DNA from 4 places in the Candidatus Pantoea rara genome. Region 3 is predicted to be linked to each of the others. Evidence: predicted binding sites of a transcription regulator. Region 3 holds the regulator's gene; each other region holds the start of a gene.
What was found. The regulator sigma-54, encoded in region 3, starts transcription at its own class of promoters, with help from an activator protein. The targets are predictions, from matches to a motif close to GTTGGCACANNTTTCGCTNT.
Positions count from the first base shown of each region.

Region 1: the regulator sigma-54 is predicted to act here: its motif matches at 1,409-1,428, upstream of glnK (P-II family nitrogen regulator).
Region 2: the regulator sigma-54 is predicted to act here: its motif matches at 769-788, upstream of ACR8BF_RS15185 (gamma-glutamyltransferase family protein).
Region 4: the regulator sigma-54 is predicted to act here: its motif matches at 1,373-1,392, upstream of glnA (glutamate--ammonia ligase).

Region 1 is NZ_CP194942.1:3,007,468-3,009,673, forward strand. It holds gene amtB (ammonium transporter AmtB) at 1-984, opposite strand, end outside; gene glnK (P-II family nitrogen regulator) at 1,019-1,357, opposite strand; gene ACR8BF_RS14395 (SmdB family multidrug efflux ABC transporter permease/ATP-binding protein) at 1,615-2,206, opposite strand, start outside.
Region 2 is NZ_CP194942.1:3,175,135-3,177,340, reverse strand. It holds gene ACR8BF_RS15185 (gamma-glutamyltransferase family protein) at 1-733, opposite strand, end outside; gene hpxU (MurR/RpiR family transcriptional regulator HpxU) at 885-1,724, shown strand; gene ACR8BF_RS15175 (transporter substrate-binding domain-containing protein) at 1,916-2,206, shown strand, end outside.
Region 3 is NZ_CP194942.1:3,568,819-3,571,024, forward strand. It holds gene lptB (LPS export ABC transporter ATP-binding protein) at 1-96, shown strand, start outside; gene rpoN (RNA polymerase factor sigma-54) at 145-1,578, shown strand; gene hpf (ribosome hibernation promoting factor) at 1,600-1,887, shown strand; gene ptsN (PTS IIA-like nitrogen regulatory protein PtsN) at 2,040-2,206, shown strand, end outside.
Region 4 is NZ_CP194942.1:96,154-98,359, forward strand. It holds gene glnA (glutamate--ammonia ligase) at 1-1,224, opposite strand, end outside; gene typA (ribosome-dependent GTPase TypA) at 1,662-2,206, shown strand, end outside.

The DNA.
Region 1 (2,206 bases), 560 kb from region 3:
CAGCCATTTTTTCAGCGTGGTAACACCCCACAGTCCCGCCAGTCCGCCGACCAGGCCGATGATTAATGCACCGCCAACGCCGACATAACCACAGGCAGGGGTAATCGCGACCAGACCGGCAATAAAGCCTGAACAGGCACCCAGAAGAGAAGGCTTACCGCGTACCGCCCACTCGCCAAAGGTCCATGCAAGTACGGCTCCCGCTGTTGCGACGACAGTGTTCAGGAAGGCCAGTGCTGCGATTTCGTTTGCTGCAGACGCAGAGCCGGCGTTGAAACCGAACCAGCCGACATAGAGAATGGCGGTGCCGGTGAAGACCATCGGCAGGTTGTGTGGTTTGAAGGCTTCTTTACCAAAGCCAGCACGTTTGCCAACCAGATAAGCGCCCACCAGACCCGCGACAGCAGCGTTGATATGCACCACGGTACCGCCAGCAAAGTCCAGCGCGCCATCCTGAGCCAGGAAACCGCCTGCCCACACCATGTGCGCGATAGGCAAATAAGAGAGCGTAAGCCAGACACCGACAAAAATCAGTACTGCAGAGAAGCGGATACGTTCTGCGATGGAACCAACAATCAGACCCACAGTGATACAGGCAAACGAGGCCTGGAATGCCACATGAATATACTGATAGAAGCTGCCCATGACGGCGGTCAGCTGAATGTTTTTCAGCATGGCCCAGCCAAAGCCGCCAAAGAAAGCGTTGCCTTCACTGAATGCCAGGGAGTAGCCATAGACTACCCACAACACGCAGACCAGCGAGAAGGTCACAGCGACCTGCGTCAGCATCGAAAGAACGTTTTTGCCGCGAATCAGACCGCCGTAAAAGAGCGCAATACCTGGAATTGACATAAACAGCACCAGCGCGGTGCAAATCATCATAAATGCGTTATCAGCCTTGTCCGCAACGGCAGGCGCAGCCATGGCGAGTGAGGGTAACAGTGCCAGGCTGGTGAGGCCCAACTTAGCTAACATTTTATTCATTTTTATTCCATCCCATCACAGTACTGAGTCTTAATTACAGAGCGGCTTCGTCGGTCTCGCCGGTACGAATGCGGATGACGCGCTGCAGTTCAGCCACGAAAATTTTACCGTCGCCAATTTTGCCGGTGTAAGCCGCTTTACTGATGACATCGACTACTTCGTCTAACTGATCGTCGGCAATCGCGATATCAATTTTGACCTTCGGCAGGAAGTTCACGCTGTACTCTGCGCCACGATAAAGCTCTGCATGGCCCTTTTGACGGCCAAAACCCTTCACTTCGGAGACGGTCAGTCCCTGAATGCCGATAGAGGATAAAGCTTCACGTACATCCTCCAGCTTAAATGGCTTAATTACGACGGTAACCAGCTTCATTGAATCCCCTCCAGCGAGTAAATAGGTAACGTTTACGGACACGCAGGGATATAAGCAAAGCCTGTGCCAGAGTGCAAAACTGACGTAAATCAGTTATTCAGGCGAGACGGGGCAAGGGATATTTTGATGAGGAAGGGAAAGAGAGAGGCCTGATGGCGGGCATGACAACATAACACTGCACTCCTTTGGTGCTTCAGGCGTCAAAGGAGTGCATTTATACAGATTATTCTGATAAAGCTGCGCAATAAAGGTGCAACTCAGCTTTCAGATGTTACCGGCACGCCCGACGCCAGATCTTCACCTGCCTGCTGCAGCTGATACATCTGCCAGTAACGTCCCTGCAGCGCCAGCAATTGCTGATGGGTACCCTGCTCGACAACGCGGCCACGATGCAGCACCAGAATCTTGTCCGCATCAATAATTGTTGAGAGGCGGTGAGCAATCACCACCAGCGTGCTGTGCTGGCGCAGCCTCTCAAGCGTCTGCTGGATTGCCTGCTCGGTGCCGGAGTCGATATTGGCCGTTGCCTCATCGAGGATCAGTATCTGCGGCAAATCCACCAGCACGCGGGCCAGCGCCAGCAGTTGCTTTTGTCCGACCGACAGATTGTTACCCTGCTCGCCCAGCCGGGTATGAATTCCCTCCGGCAAGGCATGTGCCAGCTGCACCTGCTCCAGCACCGTCCAGACGGCCTCTTCGCTGATATCTCGGCCCAGCCGCACATTCGCCAGTAACGTATCGGCCAGCACCACAGGATCCTGCTGCACCATCGCAATACCGCGGCGCAGCACGGCATGGCTCAGCTCGCTAATCGGTCGGTCATCAATACGGATTTCACCGCGCGTCACC
Region 2 (2,206 bases), 390 kb from region 3:
CACTGTGGGCGAGATGCAGCGGTGTCGTGCGGCGGGCGCGATGCTGTTGCAGATCGGCCAGCGTGACCGGCATGCCGAGCGTCGCCATCTCATCGGCCATATGGTGAGCCAGCGGACCGCGATAAAAACTGTCGAGCCCCTCTTCGGTGAGCTGGCTCAGGGTGTTCGCCAGTGCGGGCTGGGTAAAGCGGCTGCCCGGCTGCGGCACATCGCCGTCGGGCATAAAATTGGCGCTGAAGCCGGGCTGATGCTGCAGTTCACGCAGAAACGTCGCGGTGGCGGCGCTCTGTGAAGCGGTCACCGGAATGCCATCGGCGGCGTAGCGAATCGCATCACGCAGCAGACGCGCCAGCGGCAGCGGCGGGGTGCCCATCTCCGCAGAGAGCGTCAGGGCCTCCTGCCAGCCGCTGACCGTTCCAGCCACGGTCAGCGCCGCTTTCGGCCCGCGATGCGGGATCTTAGGCTGATCGGCGTAGAAATCGCAGTGCGCCAGCGAACCGGCTGCACCACTGGCGTCGATAGCGACGGGATCGCCGCCAGGTGGCAGAATCAGCCAGAAACCATCGCCGCCCAGTCCATTCATGTGCGGGTAGACCACGGCGATAGTTGCGGCAGCGGCAACCATCGCTTCTATGGCATTACCGCCATCACGCAGCACCGCGAGGGCGCTTTCACTCGCCAGATGGTGTGGCGTCACCGCCATCCCCTGCGGGGCCATATTGCTTTGAATCATCTTTTTCTCGTTCTACGGGTGACAGAACCCATAACAAAGCAAGAGCTGTTCCAGTTTTCACCCCCAGCTGACAATGCGACAGTTAACCTGGCGTAAATTGTGCTAGGTTTTGCTAAACAAAAGTGCTGAAACAAAAGTTACAGGACGCCTTATGAAGCAGCTTGATGAACGACTCAGAAGTCACTATCCCCAGCTCTCTCCGCAGGAGCAGCGCATTGCCGACTTCGTGTTTGACCACTTCGATGACCTGATAAGCTACAACAGCGCCGAACTGGCGCGGCTCAGTGGGGTGTCGAAAGCCACGGTCAGTCGGCTGTTCAAGCGTCTGGGCTACGAGAAATACAAGGATATGCGTGATGAGTTACGCATCCTGCGCCAAAGCGGTATGCCGCTGACCGATAATCGTGATGCGGTGCAGGGCAATACGCTGCTGGCGCGCCACTACAAGCAGGAGATGGCAAATCTGACGCAATGGGTAAACAGTCTGGATGCCCGGCACTTTAGTGAAGTTATCCAGCAGCTGGCACAGGCAAAGCGCATCTTTATCATCGGCATGCGCAACGCCTATCCGGTGGCGCTGCATCTGCGACAGCAACTGGTACAGGCGCGTTCGCAGGTGCATATCCTGCCGCAGCCGGGCCAGACGCTGGCTGAGGAGCTGGTGGATATCACGCCGGATGACATGGTCATCGTGATGGCATTTCGTCGTCGTCCGCGCATCATTCGTCCGCTGATGCAGCAGTTGCAGGCTGCCGGTATTCCGCTGCTGGCGCTGTGTGAGCCGCAGGCACAGACGGTCATTACGCTGGCGCGCTGGCAGCTCTGTACGCCACTGGACAGCGTCTCCGCCTTTGACAGTTACAGTGCGGCCATGAGTCTGGTTAACCTGATCGCCAATGCCCTGCTGCATGAAATGCTGGCTGAGGGACGCCAGCGGATTCATCAGATCGCCGACCTTTACCAGCAGTTCGACGAGCTGGAGCACCGTTAACAGTCACCATTTTGGTGCTTTGCCCCATTTCAGAACATTGCTTTACCGGCGTAGTTGCTCCTGATTACGCCCGGTTTCTGCTGAACTCTCTGCTGATTAACCCTTTTTCTGTTGCCACGCTGATTGGCACATTAGTTGCAGAATGCATGTCAAAGAATCTTTTGTTTCACGTAATCTCACCGGGGTGCATAATGAAAAAAGTTTTAATGGCGGTAGCGACAGCAGCATTACTGATGGCTCAGGCGGGCAGCGCGCTGGCCGATCAACTGCAGGACATTCAGAAACGCGGCGTTATCCGCGTTGCCGTGCCACAGGACTTCCCGCCGTTTGGTTCAGTCGGCACCGACCTGCAGCCGCAGGGATATGATATCGACACGGCAAAATATCTGGCAAAGCAGATGAAACTTAAGTTGCAGCTGGTGCCGGTCAGCAGTGCCAACCGTGTGCCTTATCTGCAAACCGACAAGGTCGATCTGGTTATC
Region 3 (2,206 bases):
AGCCAGGGACGCCTGATTGCGCATGGCACGCCCAATGAAATTCTTGCGGATGAGCAGGTTAAGCGGGTTTATTTGGGTGAAGAGTTCAGACTCTGATAAGGTGTCCTTAATACCGATGTTTACCTGGGAACTACCATCCTGTCTATGAAGCAAGGTCTACAACTCAGGTTCAGCCAACAGCTGGCAATGACTCCACAGTTGCAGCAGGCGATTCGTCTGCTGCAACTCTCTACGCTTGAACTCCAGCAGGAGTTACAGCTTGCACTCGAAAGCAATCCGCTACTTGAGCAGACTGACCTGCATGAAGAGATCGACGCCCGGGAATCGTCGGAACCTGAGGCGCTGGATACACGCGAAGCGCTTGAGCAGAAAGAGATGCCCGATGAGCTGCCGCTGGATGCTACCTGGGATGAGATGTACACCGCGGGCACGCCTTCCGGCACTGGTACCGATTATCAGGATGATGAGTTACCGGTTTATCAGGGTGAAACCACGCAGTCACTTCAGGACTATCTGATGTGGCAGGTCGGACTGACGCCTTTTAGTGACACCGATCGCGCTATTGCCACCTCTATCGTCGATGCTATCGATGACACCGGATATCTCACCGTTTCGCTTGAAGAGATCCTCGACAGTATCGGCAACGATGATCTTGAAGCGGATGAAGTTGAAGCAGTGCTTAAACGCATTCAGCGCTTTGATCCTATTGGTGTTGGCGCGCGCGATCTGCGTGACTGTCTGATGGTTCAGCTATCGCAATATGCGCCCGAAACACCGATGCTGACAGAAGCACGCTTGATCGTCAGCGAACATCTTGACCTGCTGGCCAATCACGATTTCCGTAGTCTGATGCGAGTGACGCGCCTCAAAGAGGATGTGTTGAAAGAGGCGATGCTGCTGATTCAGTCGCTGGATCCGCGTCCGGGTCAGTCGATTAATACCAGCGAGCCGGAATATGTCATTCCCGATGTGCTGGTGCGTAAAGTCGGCAGCCGCTGGACGGTTGAACTCAACGCCGACAGCCTGCCGCGCCTCAAGATTAATCAGCACTATGCGGCAATGAGCGGCGCAACGCGCAATGACAGCGACAGCCAGTTCATTCGCAGTAACCTGCAGGAAGCACGCTGGCTAATTAAGAGTCTGGAAAGCCGCAATGATACGCTGCTGAAGGTGACGCGCTGTATTGTTGAGCAACAGCAGGCGTTTTTCGAGCAAGGTGAAGAATTTATGCGTCCGATGGTGCTGGCGGATATTGCCCAGGCCGTTGAAATGCACGAGTCGACAATTTCCCGCGTGACCACGCAAAAGTATCTGCACAGCCCGCGTGGCATTTTTGAACTGAAGTACTTTTTCTCCAGTCACGTCAATACTGAAGGTGGCGGCGAAGCCTCCTCCACGGCGATTCGTGCCCTGGTGAAGAAATTAATTTCGGCGGAAAATCCAGCCAAACCCTTGAGCGACAGTAAACTGACCTCCATGTTATCTGATCAGGGGATTATGGTGGCACGGCGTACCGTCGCCAAATATCGTGAGTCTTTATCCATCCCGCCATCGAACCAGCGTAAGCAGCTGGTTTGAAAGAAATGAGAAGGAAGACCTATGCAGCTGAACCTGACCGGGCAACACGTTGAAATCACTGCGCCTCTGCGTGAATTCGTTAACGGTAAATTTGCCAAACTGGAACACTATTTTGAACATATCAATCAGGTCTATATTGTTCTGAAGGTTGAGAAAGTCACTCAGGTGGCGGACGCAACACTCCACGTGAATGGTGGCGAGCTGCACGCCACATCCGAAGCGGAAGATATGTATGCGGCAATTGATGGGCTGATCGATAAGCTTGCCCGTCAGCTGACCAAACACAAAGATAAACTGAAAAAACACTAACCTTCACGCTCGCGAAGCGCGCATGGCGCGCAGAGCCGACAGGATGGGGCGGATAATCCGCCCCGTTTTGTCATCTGAGCAAGCGCCGTTTGTCTCAGGCGTTAAGACGCGCTGGCGGTGAATGGCCTGGTGAACACGCAAGTGAAACGATAATGAACAACGATCTCACACTGGAATTGAGCACAGTGCTTTCGCCAGACTGCACCCGCAGCGGCGTACACTGCCAAAGCAAAAAACGTGCGCTGGAAATCATCAGCGAACTGGCCGCTAAGCAGCTCAACCTGCCGCACCAGACGCTTTTCGAAGCGATCCTGACCCG
Region 4 (2,206 bases), 460 kb from region 3:
AATCTCAGCTTCTTCTTCCGGTGGCAGGTCATACAGGTTCTTATCCATCGCATCGCCAGGATGGATTTTGTTGATGATGCCATCCAGGCCAGCCATCAGCAGAGCGGTAAACGCCAGGTATGGGTTAGCCGCTGGATCCGGGAAGCGCGCTTCGATACGACGAGCTTTCGGGCTGGCAACAACCGGAATACGGATTGATGCTGAGCGGTTACGGGCAGAATAAGCCAGCATAACCGGTGCTTCGTAACCCGGGACCAGACGCTTGTAAGAGTTGGTGGTCGGGTTCGCCAGTGCGTTGATTGCTTTAGCGTGCTTGATGATACCGCCAATGTAGAACAGCGCCATTTCAGACAGGCCGCCGTACTTATCGCCGGCAAACAGGTTCTGGCCACCTTTAGAGAGTGACATATGGCAGTGCATGCCTGAACCGTTGTCGCCAAACATGGGCTTCGGCATAAAGGTCGCCGTTTTGCCGTAAGCGTGGGCAACGTTATGAACGACATATTTGTAGATCTGAATTTCGTCTGCTTTTTTAGTCATGGTATTGAAGCGGGTTGCCACTTCGTTCTGACCCGCAGTCGCCACTTCGTGGTGATGCGCTTCAACAACCAGACCCATCTGCTCCATCGTCAGACACATGGCAGAACGGATGTCCTGTGATGAGTCGACTGGTGGAACCGGGAAGTAGCCGCCTTTCAGACCTGGACGGTGACCTTTGTTACCGCCTTCGTACTCTTTACCGGTGTTCCATGCCGCTTCGATATCGTCGATAGCCACATGTGAACCGGACGTCGATGAACCGAAACGAATGTCATCGAACAGGAAGAATTCTGGTTCTGGTCCAAACAGCACCGTATCCGCGATGCCGGAAGAGCGCAGGTAATCTTCAGCGCGCTTAGCGATAGAGCGTGGGTCGCGGTCGTAGCCCTGCATAGTGCCTGGCTCAAGAATGTCACAACGGATAATCAGCGTAGAATCTTCGAAGAACGGGTCCATGACCGCCGTGGTGGCGTCAGGCATCAGCACCATGTCTGATTCGTTAATGCCTTTCCAGCCGCCAATAGACGAACCATCGAACATTTTGCCTTCTTCGAAGAAGTCAGCATTAACCTGGTGAGCAGGGATCGTAACGTGCTGTTCTTTACCTTTGGTATCGGTAAAACGCAGGTCAACAAACTTAACTTCATGCTCGTTCATCATCGAGAGAACGTGTTCAGCGGACATACTCAACTCTCCTGGAAATGGTCTTTCATTATCTACATGGCGAGGAAACGTCGTTTCCGGAATCCGTGGCAGGAAAAAATTCCCTGACCCACATCTTCCGGCACGCTCTTCAACCGACAACTGACTGGCGTTTACGCTTGATTTAGATAAAGCGAATTCTGTGCCAACTTTCCTGATGTTGCTTAAATCGCCTTGTGCTGCACCTTTATGTCATAACACGGCTGCACCATGATGATTTTTGCGCACCATAATGGTGCTTTTTGATGATCGCCTAGCACCATTTTGGTGCACAAGACCAACTTAGTGCATTTTCTGCACCGGGAATAGGGCAAATATGCATCTATCTAATAAACTTTCAGTGAAAAGTGTGATGGTGTTCAGTCTTCCGCTTAATCAGTGTACAATAACGCGCTATTTCTAATGCCTGAGGCAAAGCTGTGATCGAAAATTTGCGTAACATCGCCATCATCGCGCACGTTGACCATGGAAAGACCACCCTGGTTGACAAACTGCTGCAACAATCCGGTACTTTTGATGCCCGTACCGAAGCAACAGAGCGCGTGATGGACTCCAATGATTTGGAGAAAGAGCGTGGGATTACCATCCTCGCAAAAAACACCGCCATTAAGTGGAATGACTACCGTATCAACATCGTTGATACCCCGGGACACGCCGACTTCGGTGGTGAAGTTGAGCGCGTCATGTCCATGGTGGACTCGGTGCTGCTGGTTGTAGATGCGATGGATGGCCCTATGCCGCAAACCCGCTTCGTGACCAAAAAAGCGTTCGCGCATGGTCTGAAGCCGATTGTGGTTATCAACAAAGTAGACCGCCCTGGTGCGCGTCCGGATTGGGTTGTAGATCAGGTATTTGACCTGTTCGTTAACCTGGATGCCACTGACGAGCAGCTCGACTTCCCTATCATTTTCGCCTCTGCGCTGAATGGTATTGCAGGTCTTGAGCACACCGACATGGCTGACGA